3 regions of the Pseudoalteromonas sp. S327 genome follow, and region 1 is predicted to be linked to each of the others. Evidence: predicted binding sites of a transcription regulator. Region 1 holds the regulator's gene; each other region holds the start of a gene.
What was found. The regulator sigma-54, encoded in region 1, starts transcription at its own class of promoters, with help from an activator protein. The targets are predictions, from matches to a motif close to GTTGGCACGNNNNTNGNNT.
Positions count from the first base shown of each region.

Region 2: a site for sigma-54 is predicted at 1,835-1,853, ahead of CWB60_RS15535 (EF-hand domain-containing protein). Genes of this name have one in related genera too.
Region 3: a site for sigma-54 is predicted at 2,426-2,444, ahead of fliS (flagellar export chaperone FliS). Genes of this name have one in related genera too.

Region 1 covers NZ_PNDP01000033.1:48,521-52,797, reverse strand. Annotated here, with positions in the region: gene lptC (LPS export ABC transporter periplasmic protein LptC) at 1-435, shown strand, start outside; gene lptA (lipopolysaccharide transport periplasmic protein LptA) at 425-973, shown strand; gene lptB (LPS export ABC transporter ATP-binding protein) at 970-1,695, shown strand; gene CWB60_RS10495 (RNA polymerase factor sigma-54) at 1,765-3,264, shown strand; gene hpf (ribosome hibernation promoting factor) at 3,292-3,579, shown strand; gene CWB60_RS10485 (PTS sugar transporter subunit IIA) at 3,584-4,036, shown strand; gene rapZ (RNase adapter RapZ) at 4,056-4,277, shown strand, end outside.
Region 2 covers NZ_PNDP01000050.1:71,793-76,069, reverse strand. Annotated here, with positions in the region: gene CWB60_RS15550 (ATP-binding protein) at 1-100, shown strand, start outside; gene CWB60_RS15545 (response regulator) at 110-784, shown strand; gene CWB60_RS15540 (PA4780 family RIO1-like protein kinase) at 803-1,657, opposite strand; gene CWB60_RS15535 (EF-hand domain-containing protein) at 1,912-2,187, shown strand; gene CWB60_RS15530 (hypothetical protein) at 2,199-2,651, shown strand; gene CWB60_RS15525 (MFS transporter) at 2,780-4,081, opposite strand; gene CWB60_RS15520 (putative bifunctional diguanylate cyclase/phosphodiesterase) at 4,086-4,277, opposite strand, start outside.
Region 3 covers NZ_PNDP01000005.1:25,820-30,096, reverse strand. Annotated here, with positions in the region: gene CWB60_RS02860 (DNA-3-methyladenine glycosylase I) at 26-613, shown strand; gene CWB60_RS02855 (sigma-54 dependent transcriptional regulator) at 695-2,131, opposite strand; gene fliS (flagellar export chaperone FliS) at 2,489-2,890, shown strand; gene CWB60_RS02845 (hypothetical protein) at 2,895-3,191, shown strand; gene fliD (flagellar filament capping protein FliD) at 3,296-4,277, opposite strand, start outside.

The DNA.
Region 1 (4,277 bases):
CCCGATTACACCGCTATAGAGCTTAAGCAAACAGCCTATGACGAGCAAGGCAAAATAAGCCATAAAGTCACTGCGGCTAAAATGGAGCTGTACCAACAGCTTGGTTTTACATTTTTTGAAAAACCTATTTTCACCTTGTATAACGAAAAGCAAACATGGCGAATAAATGCAGACGAAGCAACGCTTTACGAAGATAAACAACTTATTTTAGAAGGCAATGTGGTTGCTAAAAATTTAGTTGATAACGCCATGATAGATAACATCAATGCCGATAACATCGAAGTCGACATTAAAGCGCTAACAATGCGCTCTGAGCAGCCAGTGGTTGTCACTGGGCCTAATTTAAAAATTGTCGGGAAAGGCCTTGAAGCCGATTTAAAAACCGAAGTAATAAAACTAATTAACCATACGCGAACAATATATTATGACCAATAAACTCACTAAAATACTTATTATCCCATCGCTAATGCTTGCATTTAGCGCCTCTGCTGCTGAGCCTGCTGCTCAACCGCCAGCAAATCAAATTTCTATTAGTGCAGACCGTCAAGAAGGCCAACTTAAAGAAAACGTAGGTATTTTTGAAAAGAACGTCGAAATTGTGCATGGTAATCGCAAAATTACAGCCGACCGACTTGAAGTACATAAACGTGAAGACTTAGGGGATAACAAACAACTCCTTATTGCCACTGGCAGCCCAGCCTACTTCGAAGAAAAACAAGACGATGGTACCGTAATGAGCGCCAGTGCAAACGAAGTACGTTACGACGTAGCAAAGCGCTTTTTAACGCTTGTTGGCGATGCTGAAGTCGCACAAGCCGGTCAAAAAATTAATGCTAAAAGTATTACCTACGATATGCAGCAGCAGCTTATTAGCGCAGAAAAAGACGAAAACTCCACGGATCGTGTCCACACAATTTTAGTGCCTGTTGAAGCAAAAATTAAAGAAAAAACAGGTAACGAAGGTCAACCATGAGCACCTTAAAAGCAGAACTATTAGCAAAAAGCTATAAAGGCCGCCAAGTTGTAAAAAATGTAGGCCTTGAGGTAGAAGCCGGCAGCATTGTTGGCTTATTGGGCCCTAATGGCGCAGGTAAAACCACCACCTTTTACATGATTGTAGGATTAGTACCTAGCGACAAAGGTAAAATTTCTATTGATGATAACGACATTACGTTATTACCTATGCACAGCCGCGCCCGCTTAGGCATTGGCTATTTGCCGCAAGAGTCATCAATATTTAGAAAGCTGACAGTTTATCAAAACTTAATGGCTATTTTAGAAACGCGTAAAGAGCTCAATAAAGCCGCGCGAGAAGAAACGCTCAACAACTTACTTGATGAATTTAGTATTCAGCATATTCGCGATAGCCAAGGTATGGCGCTTTCTGGTGGTGAACGCCGCCGTGTAGAAATTGCCAGAGCACTGGCAGCGAACCCCAAATTTATTTTATTGGATGAGCCTTTTGCTGGTGTTGATCCGATTTCAGTGTTAGATATAAAGAAAATAATAGAACATCTTAAAAACCGTGGCATTGGCGTATTAATTACCGATCACAATGTAAGAGAAACCCTTGATGTTTGTGAAAAAGCCTACATTGTTTCTCATGGGGAGCTAATTGCATCTGGTACCCCAGAACACGTATTAAATGACAAAACTGTACGCGATGTTTATTTAGGCGAGCAATTTAGGCTGTAACATTTAAGCCACACCTACAAGCATCTGCTAATATTAATTATAACAACATAAAAGGATTGTTAGAGATACATGAGGCAATCATTACAGCTGCGCATGGGCCAGCAACTTACAATGACTCCACAATTGCAACAAGCGATTCGCTTGCTGCAGCTCAGTACATTGGATCTCCAGCAAGAAATACAAGAAGCACTTGATAGCAACCCGCTATTAGAAGTAGAAGAGCAAGATTACACGGAAGAGTCGGCTGGAAAAAATGAACAAAAAGCAGATACGGATGATGTAACCGTAAGCGCATCGGCTGACGATACAACCAGCGAGTACGAGCAAGACAGTGGCGAAGCTTTAAATAAAGACACCGTTAGCGATGATATGGCAATGGATGTAACCTGGGATGAGTACATGAGCGCAGCCCCTGCGGCATCCTCAGGCCCAATGCCGGAAGATGAGTCTATTTATCAAGGTGCCTCTACTGAAACGCTACATGAGTATTTAATGTGGCAGCTTCAGCTTACTCCTTTTAGCCCAACTGACGAAGCCATTGCTATTGCCATTGTAGAAGCTGTAGATGACTCGGGTATTTTAACGCTAAGTTGCGAAGAAATTTTAGAGAGCTTTAACCAAGAAAACAATGACGAAGTTGAAGTTGAACTTGACGAAATAGAAGCCGTTTTAAAGCGTATTCAGTTATTTGACCCTGTAGGTATAGCCGCGCGCAGTTTACAAGAGTGCTTGTGTATTCAGCTAAACCAGTTTGATAAAGACACCCCTTTTATAGAACAAACTAAAATGATCTTAACCGATCACATTGATCTATTAGCGGCACGCGACTATCGTACATTAATGAAAAAGACTAAGCTTAAAGAAGACGAGCTTAAAGAGGTCATGACCCTAATACATACCCTCAACCCAAAACCTGCAGATACAATAGTAAGGGAAGAGTCGGAGTATGTAATACCGGATGTGTCGGTTAAAAAAATAAAAGGCCGCTGGGTGGTAGAGCTAAACCCAGATAGCATGCCAAAAATACGCGTAAATAGTCAGTACGCGGCTATGTCACGTACCGTAAAATCAAGTGGTGATAGCCAATTTATTCGCTCTCACTTACAAGAAGCTAAATGGTTTATAAAAAGCCTTGAAAGCAGAAACGACACGCTGCTTAAGGTAACAAACTGTATTGTAAAACAGCAACAGGCATTTTTTGAACATGGCCCAGAAGCAATGAAGCCAATGGTTTTAAACGATGTTGCTGAAATGGTAGAAATGCATGAATCGACAATTTCGCGTGTTACTACGCAAAAATATATGCATACGCCACGTGGTATTTTTGAGCTTAAGTATTTTTTCTCAAGCCACGTAAGCACTGAAAACGGCGGTGAGTGTTCATCAACCGCAATACGTGCCCTAATTAAAAAGCTAATTGCCGCGGAAAACTCAGCTAAACCATTGAGTGATAGTAAAATTGCGGATATATTGGCAGAGCAAGGAATTAAAGTAGCTAGACGCACAATAGCAAAATACCGTGAATCGCTAGCTATTCCACCGTCAAATCAGAGAAAGAGTTTGATATAAGACGTAAAAAACAAAGAGGAAATGCTTATGCAACTAAACCTAACTGGTCGTCACGTAGAAGTAACTGATTCACTTAGAGACTATGTAAATAATAAATTTGCAAAGCTAGAAAGGCACTCAGATCATATTAGCAATGTGCATGTCATTCTCGATGTAGAAAAACTCAACCAAAAAGCAGAAGCGACTATTCATGTAAGTGGCGCAGATTTATTTGCCTCAACAGAGCACCAAGATATGTATGCCGCTATAGACTCGTTGATTGACAAGCTCGATCGTCAAGTCATAAAACATAAAGAGAAGCTTGCTAGACACTAATATTATGAAATTAAGTACATTAGTATGCCAGGACTGCAGCAAAGCTGCGGTCCTTTTTAGTAGTAAAAAAAGAATTTTAGAGTTTATCAGTGAGCTAGCTCATGAAAAGCTCCCCTACTTACCACAACAAGATATTCTTAATGCGCTGGCAAGCAGAGAAAAGCTAGGCAGTACTGGTATTGGCCGGGGTATCGCCATTCCTCATGGCAGAATGGGTGGCGTAGAAGAGCCGCTGGCTTTAGTACTTGTTAGCGACACGCCTGTTAACTTTGACGCTATTGATAACTGCCCTGTTGATATTTTTGTTGCACTCATCGTACCAGATGGCGATAACCAACAGCACCTAAAGACTCTGGCAACCATAGCTGATAAACTGAGCAACAAAGAATTTTGTAAACAGCTGCGCAGTGCTAAAACCGATGCTGAGCTGTATCAAGTAATTGTTGATCAATCGTAGTAAATATTAAGGGCTATAAATGGAGTTAATTATCATAAGCGGCCGTTCTGGTTCAGGTAAGTCGGTTGCTTTACGCGTGGTTGAAGATTTAGGCTATTATTGCGTAGATAATATTCCGGTCAACTTACTGCCCTCTTTAGTGCGAAGTGTTTCAGATAACTATGACAAAATAGCCGTTAGTATAGATGTTCGTAATATCCCCAAAGAACAAGACGAATTTAACGATATTCTCGAGTACCTT
Region 2 (4,277 bases), on a different contig from region 1:
TCAGCATATTGTTAAAGGTCATAATGGCGAAATATCAGCCGAAAAAGCCAGTATTGGCGGGCTTGGCATTGTTATTAAATTACCCTTATTAGTTCAGTAGAGGATAAATATGAGTGAGCAAATACTCATTGTTGAAGATGAAATAAAACTTGCCAATTTAATGAGCGACTTTTTAACAAGTCATCATTATCAAACGCACCTTATTCATCATGGTGATGAAGTACTTAGCTGGCTTGAAAGTAATAAGCCAAGTGTTATTTTATTAGATATTATGTTGCCAGGGCAAAGCGGTATAGAGCTGTGCAAAGCGATAAGAAAGTTTTCTAATGTGCCCATTATTATGGTTTCGGCAAAGGTGGAGGAGATTGACCGGTTACTCGGACTTGAACTGGGCGCCGATGACTATATTTGTAAACCGTTTAGTTATGCTGAGCTGGTGGCGCGAGTAAAAGCAATTTTAAGGCGTGTTAATACCACAAAAGAGCCGGTAAATAATGCCATGACACTGGATGAAAGTACTTACAGTGTAAATTATAAAAATAGCAGTATAGAACTTACTAATTTTGAATTTCAGTTATTTAAGCCTTTGTATTCAAACCCTAACAGAATTTATTCACGCGATAGCTTAATGGACACCATGTACGCAGACCAACGTATAGTTAGCCACCGCACTATAGACAGCCACATAAAAAAATTACGTAAAAAGCTTGATGAAGTAACGCAAACCGACAGCGTTATTCAGTCTGTTTACGGTGTGGGCTATCGGTTTGTTCACCCTCAATAGCTAAACGTGAGCGCAGTTTTACTCATCGTCAGCGTTTTTAATACGCTCTAAACGGTCGAACTCTTCGTATTCGGCCGCTTGTATTTCATCGAGTACCGCATCTACGTCTGCAGATTCGTTACTGTCTTCAAGTTCTCCGCTTAGCACAGTGTTTGGCGTTAAGCTGGCCTCTTCAAACAGTGCCCACATTTCTTTAGCGTAATGAGTGTTTAATAGGCTAGGTGCAAACTGCGCATAATAACGGCGTATATTGTTTACATCGCGCGTAAACATTGCTTGCGCACTGTTATTGGCTGCGGCGTTTACAGCTTGCGGAAGGTCAATAATTACAGGCCCTTTACTATCAACAAGTACGTTAAATTCTGATAAGTCACCGTGGATAATACCAGCGCACAGCATTAATTTAATATAATGAACCATCATACTGTACTGCTCAATAGCGTCTTGCTGTGTAAGGGTCACATGCCCTAACTGTGGAGCAACATCTCCGTCTTCATCGCACACAAGCTCCATTAACAACACGCCATCAATACAGTAATAAGTATCAGGAACTCTGACGCCAGCGCGTGATAAACGTGAAAGCGCGTCTACTTCTGCATTTTGCCAAATTTCCTCTTCTAGTTGTCGCCCATAACTAGAGCGTTTACCCATGGCGCGGGCTTGGCGTCCGCCTCTTACTTTTCGGCCTTCTTGATACTGAGCTGCCTTTTTAAAGCTGCGTTTAACGGCATCTTTGTAGACTTTAGCACAGCGAATTTCGCCACCGCTGCGCACCACAAATACATCCGCTTCTTTACCGCTCATTAAGCGACTTATCACTTCATCAATTAGGCCATCATCAACGAGTGGCTGGAGGCGTTTAGGTATTTTCACTGCGATACAACTAGAAAAATTGGAAGATTAAACATGTATGTTAATAAGTCCTTAGTATGTTAGCTCTCAAAACAGGTGTTGAAAGTGGTTTTAAGTAATTAGTTATCACAATAACCGAAATACCGAATAAGGTAAAAATAACATGATAAAAATCGGATTTATTTTTATTTCCTTATTGTTTGCACAATGTTTGCGTTTTTTAAGCGTACTTTATATTCATACCCTTTATTAATATTTAACCCAAGGTGACCACGATGAAGCATTTTTCTACTTTTGCCGTTGCTGCATTATTATCAATGGCTTTTTCAGCCAATGTTGCAGCCAGAGGCGGTGATAACCCACCACCTAAACCTGACTTTTCAAGCATAGATGCAGATGGTGACGGTGTGGTTAGCCTTGCAGAATTTAGCGAAAGTGCGCCACCGCAAGGCGATGCGCAAACTATTTTTGACGAAATAGATGCCGATGGGAATGGCGAAATTAGCGAACAAGAATTAAGTGAACACAAGCCACCACGCCGCGCACGTTAAGGGAGAAAAAGATGATCAACAGTATTGGTAGCTCAGCGAGTTTTATGACTCAACAATCTAGCCAAGTAAGCGCTTTAACTTCAGAGCAAACTGAGTTTGTTAAAGAAACACTTGCAGAATTTGATGCACAAAACCTCAGCACGGAAGATGCGCAAAGTATTCAAGCCGCATTTGAAGAGCAGGGGATCTCGCCTACAAAAGAGTTGGCTGATTTAATGAGCGAACTTGATTTTGACGCTAAAAGTATTGGCGATGCAGGACGCCCTGAAGGACAGCGCCCGCCACCGCCGCCGCAAAACTCGCTAGAATCTGTTGATACTGACGAAGTGGTTAGCTACTTAGATGAGTTATTAACTGAGTATTCAAGCCAGCTATCTGATGAAGATAAAGAATCAATTCTTTCATCGGTACAAGAAAAATTTGGCTTAAGTGAAGGTGATTCACTGCTAAATGTAACTGCTTAGGTGTTATAACTTGAGGTAAAGCTGACTGTTTATCCTTAGGTCTTAAGTCCAAAGCCCGGCAATTATTTTGTTGGGCTTTTTTATTATACCAATTCGCTTGATTGGTCACGTATTATTGCGCATTGGTATTACTCCGCTTGAGGCAAAAAAATCGCGCTAATAGCCCCTAACAAACCGAGCAGGCTATACAACAAAATAAGCTGTGCGGTTGATAAAAATGCTTCTAAAAGCCCTATACTGCCTAACATTAAAAGCAAAATGCCAATTACAGTATTACTAACCGACACGTAATCAGTGCGTTTATTGCCTTGTGCCATATCTACTAAATAGGTTTTACGCCCGAGCCGTACGCCTTGATGAGCAATGCAAAGCAAAAAATAAAAACCAGGTATTACCCAAGCATATTCAAACAGCTGGCTATACCATGTGGCTATTACAAACACGCTCACGCCGTTTATGGTGACAAGCAACGCACTGATCACAAGCACCTTTTGGCTAGAAAAATCGCTGAGTCTTCCCCATATTGGCCCAGAAATTAAACTTGCTAAGCCAGACACGGCTAAAAATACTGCCAATAATGAAAATTCAAACTGCTGAGAGCTTGCTAAAATAATATAAAAAGGCGCGCTTAGGGCTGAGCAAAGTAAAAAGGCGCGGGTAATTACAAAATGTGCAAATTGTTTATCTTGATAAAGCAGCTTTAATTTACTTAGCGCATTTAAAAAGCCATTTCTACCGCCTTGTGTCGCGCCTTTGTATTCGTTTATGCGGCTATAAAAAAGTGCAGCAACAACCCACAAAACAGCGCCTAAACACAGCGCAATTAATACCGTATTTTGCTCTTTTTGCCCCGAAAAAAACCACATCATTAAACCAAAAGTGAGTGTTGCAAAGCCGGCAATACTTGCCGCCAGGCCACTAATATTGCCCCGCTTTTTTTTAGGAATAACTTTACCTAATACATCTTTAGCGGCAATAGAGTTAAACCCGCGGGCGAGGCTAAAGAGCACCAGCAGAGCTAAAATTGCATAGCCAGCCTGAGCGCCTTCTAGCACAAATGAAACACCAACCATAGCGCCAATACATAAAGCTTGGGCAAATGCACCGCAAACCCATACCCACTTTCTTACAGAGAGTTTACGGATAATATTGGCTATCGCTAATTGTGGTAATAAAGAGCCAGATTCTCTTATAGGCACCAGCCACGCTATAAACGCGCTTGGCACGTTTAAGCTTTGCATTAACCAAGGCAGAGTGACTTTAGGGTTGAGGAGGGCATCGGCAAATTTACTAAAAAGCTGGCTTGTTAATAAAAGAATAAAATTACCGGCCACCTCTTTGCAGCCATCTTCGTTTATGTCTTTACAGGCGCGTGCGTCTTCATCGTTGTTAAGGCGTTTATAGACTTGCTCTTTAGTGAGTTTTTTCATACTGCTAGCTACACAATTTGTTTTGCTCTTTGAGGTACGAATCTACAAAGTGTTGTTCCATAGGTTTAGAAAAGTAATAACCTTGTAGGTGAGACACGCCAATTTCTTTTAGCATGTTGGCTTGCTCTAGGGTTTCTACACCTTCAGCGACTACTATAAAATCAAGTGTTGAGGCCATTTGCACAATCGCATGAAT
Region 3 (4,277 bases), on a different contig from region 1:
ATGACGCACACTAAAAGGAATAATAATGAGTGAGCAAAATAAATGCCGTTGTGCTTGGCTCGACGCCACAAAGCCTGATTATGTGAAATACCATGATGAAGAATGGGGAGTCCCCCTTTATGACGACACGAAATTATTTGAATTTATTACCCTCGAGTCGGCGCAAGCGGGCTTAAGTTGGTACACCATTTTAAAAAAGCGCGCAGGCTATAAAAAAGCATTTGCTAATTTTAATGTGCAAAAAGTGGCTAACTTTACAGCCGATGATATAGAACGGCTAATGCAAGATGAGAGCATAGTGCGGAACCGCTTAAAAATTGCTGCCACCGTTAATAATGCTCAACGGTTAATTGAGATTCAAAAAGAATTTGGCAGCTTTAGTAATTACCAATGGGGATTTGTTGGCAATAAACCAATTATTAGTGATTTAAATAGTGTTGAAGACACCCCTGCAATTACCGAGGAATCAAAAGCGTTTGCAAAGGATCTAAAAAAACGAGGTTTTAAATTTTTGGGCCCTACAACGGTATACGCACATATGCAGGCCTGTGGCATGGTTAACGATCATAGTAATGATTGTTTTAGAAGAGCCGAGATTATTAAAAATTATTAGCTGTAAGCTGTAAGCTGTAAGCAAGAAATTAAAAGAGCCAAACTCGGTAATTTGTAGTGGTTCGGCACTTGCTAAGTTTGGCTAATCTCGCGATAGATTGTACTTTTTCATTTTTTCGACAAGCGTTGTACGCCTTACACCTAATATTTCTGCGGCGCGCGCAACAACGTAATCAAAACGCTCTAACGCTTGGGTAATTAAGCTTATTTCAAGCTCTGCTAAATAATCTTTAAGCTCTATACCCTCTTCGGGTAATACGCCAGATCCCGGTTGGCTAAATTCAGGCTCTGGTTCATTATCATAATCGCTAAAACCTGAGCTAAAAATATCGTTAAAGGCATCTTTTTCAAGTAGCTCTTCAGGGTACTCTGGCTCGTATGCGTCTACCTCGATGTAGCGATATTTATTGGGTAAATCGGGTACATCCACTACTTTTTCAGGGAACATAATCACCATGCGCTCCACTAAATTAGCAAGCTCCCGAATATTACCAGGCCAAGCATGCTCTTTTAGGCTCTCTACCGCGCGCTCTGTAAATTTAGCCGACGTACCACTTTGCTCATTAACACGGCGCATTAACTCTTTAAGTAATAAAGGTATGTCGTCAGCACGTTCATTAAGTGACGGGTTTTCAATAGGAAACACGTTTAAACGGTAATATAAATCTTCCCTAAAGCTGCCCTTTTCAATCATTTCCTCAAGGTTGCGATGAGTAGCGGCAATCACCCGTACATCTGCTTGAATAGCTTTTGTGCCACCTACACGCTCGTAGCTGCGCTCTTGTAATACACGCAATAACTTTACTTGCATTTGCAGCGGCATATCGCCAATTTCATCTAAAAATAGCGTACCGCCTTGAGCCAACTCAAAGCGCCCTTTACGTGCAGAAATAGCGCCGGTAAACGCCCCTTTTTCGTGACCGAATAACTCGCTTTCGAGCAACTCTCCAGGAATGGCGCCACAGTTTACTGGTACAAACGGCCCAGTATTGCGTTTAGATAATAAATGGACGTTACGCGCAACCACCTCTTTACCTGTACCCGACTCGCCTAAAATAAGCACGTTTGCATCGGTTTTAGCCACTTGCTCAATTAAAAAGCGTACGTTTTTAACCGCATCGGTTTCGCCAACTAAACCATCAAATGTTTTGTGTGTTTTATGCTGCTTGTGACTACCAGGCAACATACGTTGGTACTGTTGGCAGTCGTGTAATAACTGTGTGGTTACTTCGTGATTAAACGGCTCACAAATTAAGCCCACCACATTAGCAATACTTAATAAGGGCTTGAGTGTTTCACCAATCAGTAAAAAAGGCAGGGTTGGAAAACGCTTAATTAAGCTTTCATGATCTAAGCCTTGCAATGCACCTAAAATAACAATGCATTCTTGTTGTTGATACTTACTAGATACTTGCTCAAAATCACTTTCGTCAAGTAACTGCACAGCTTCCCCAATAAAGGTAAGTGATGCATGTAATCCTATTGCACGGTTATTATTATTATCTAAAATCAAGATCATAGTTAGCGAGCCATAATTTCACTAATTCATTTTATTAGCTAAATTGTAAGCGAGATCTGTATGGATGCAAGTAATAGCGGCGGTTTTTTGACATAAACGCCAAAAAATAGACATCGTTATAAAACAATAATACTTAATAATTAAAACTTAAGTACTGTTTTGTTGTTTAATACTTAAAGCTAATGCTATGTCTTGTTTTTTACTTAGTGTATAAATCTACGTAGGTCAAAAATATAAACTATAATTAACTTAAGTTGAAAGCAACAATGCCGATAACTAAATAAATGCAATATGCTTGGCATTAATATTGCTTTTGTTACGTACAGACGATTTCACATATTTATTTAGGATTTCCCCATGGCTCATGTTTCATTAAAAAAATATTCTCAAGTGCGTGCCAGCAACATCGCTGAAATGGCGCCCTATGAGCAAATTAACCTTATTTTTAGTAACATAATTGGCCGTTTGGCCGCTACTAAAGGTTTTATTGAGCGCAAAGAAATAGAAAAAAAAGGCGAAAACCTTTCAGCATGTATTTTACTACTAGGTGCACTTCAAGATGCGCTTAACTTAGAAGTAGAGCAAGATCCTAGCATTTCTGATAATTTATTGGCGCTATACGCATACTGCCAGCGCAGGTTAACTCAAGCTAATATAAATAATGATATTGAAGCAGTTGTTGAAGTTTCAAGCATCATTAAAGAAATAAAAGAAGGCTGGGATAGTATTCCTGTCGATCAGCGTATTCCTGCGGTATAAACTAATGGCTTTAGAGCAAATAGGCAAAGCTGAGTACATTGACCAATTACTCAGCCAAATTGAAGTATTAGTGCAAAGCAATAACGCTGATGAAGCTCCCCCTATTATGGATACTTTAAATAGTGAGCTTAAGCGCTGGTGCGAAAGTGAGAACCCGCCTACCGCTGAGCAACTTGTGGCTGTGCAGACCAATATCAACAACATTACCAAACAGGCAAATGCTGTAAAAAATGAATCTTCTAAAGCCATAATTAAGCAAAAAAAAACAGGTAAAGCAATTTCGGCTTATAAATCGGTATAGCTACTTCTAGCAGTTTTAAAACTTACTAAGCATCTTAAAGGCAATATTTAGACATAAAAAAACCGTTTTAAACGGTTTTTTTTGCTCATAATTAATATGAAAAATTAAGAATTATTACTCACCACACCAGGCATATTTTCAAGCTGCGCTTGCACGTAACTACTTGTCGAATTGAGGCTCGCTACCAATAAATCCATGGCGTTGTATTGAGCGTATAGCCTGTCAGATAACGATTCCATTTTATTTGTTAGGCTTTCACGTTGGCTATCAATATCATCTAGTTGATTCGTTTTACTGTCGATACGGTTTTGGATAATGCCGTCAGCGTCAGTATAAAAACTCATTAACTCATCAAACGATTGGGCAAAGCCGCCCTCGTCATCGTCACTGCCTACAAAAAACTGCTGCACTAAGTCGACATCTTCATCAATTTTTTCATTTAAAGTCTCGGTATTGAGCGTCAATACCCCATAACGATCGGCTTCAACACCTAATTGCGAAAGTGATAATGAGTTGCCATTGCCTAAATCTACAGAGTCGGTAATCTGCTCTCGCAATTTAGACATTACACCGCGTAGTAACGAGTCACCGGCCATTACACCCGCGCCATCTTCGCTTGAAGCGCCTAAGTTGTTACTCAGCTCCAAAAGTTCATTGTAGCTTTCAATAAAACTAGCTAAACCAGCTTCAATGTTACTATTATTCTCTGTAATTGTAATATTGCTTACATCATCATCTTCAGCGTGTGCTTTTTTTGCCGTTATCGTGATGCCATCTATTACATCGGTAAAGGTATTTGAAGAACTACTAACTGTGAGCGAGCCATCGATAGTAATTGATGCATCGGTTGCAGCAATAATTTCAGAGGCGTTTTGAACACCAGCAGAATCAAAGGCTAAACGAGATAATCCATTAGTGTCGGTGTTATTACCATCAATATCGGTTACCTCGACTTTAATCTCGTTCTCAAGTCCGCTATTTTTAGCTGCTAGCACTAAATGCTGACCGGTATCATCTGTTATTATTGTTGCGTTTATGCTGTCGTTATCGCTGCTGTCGTTAATTGCATCTCTTATTTCACTTAAA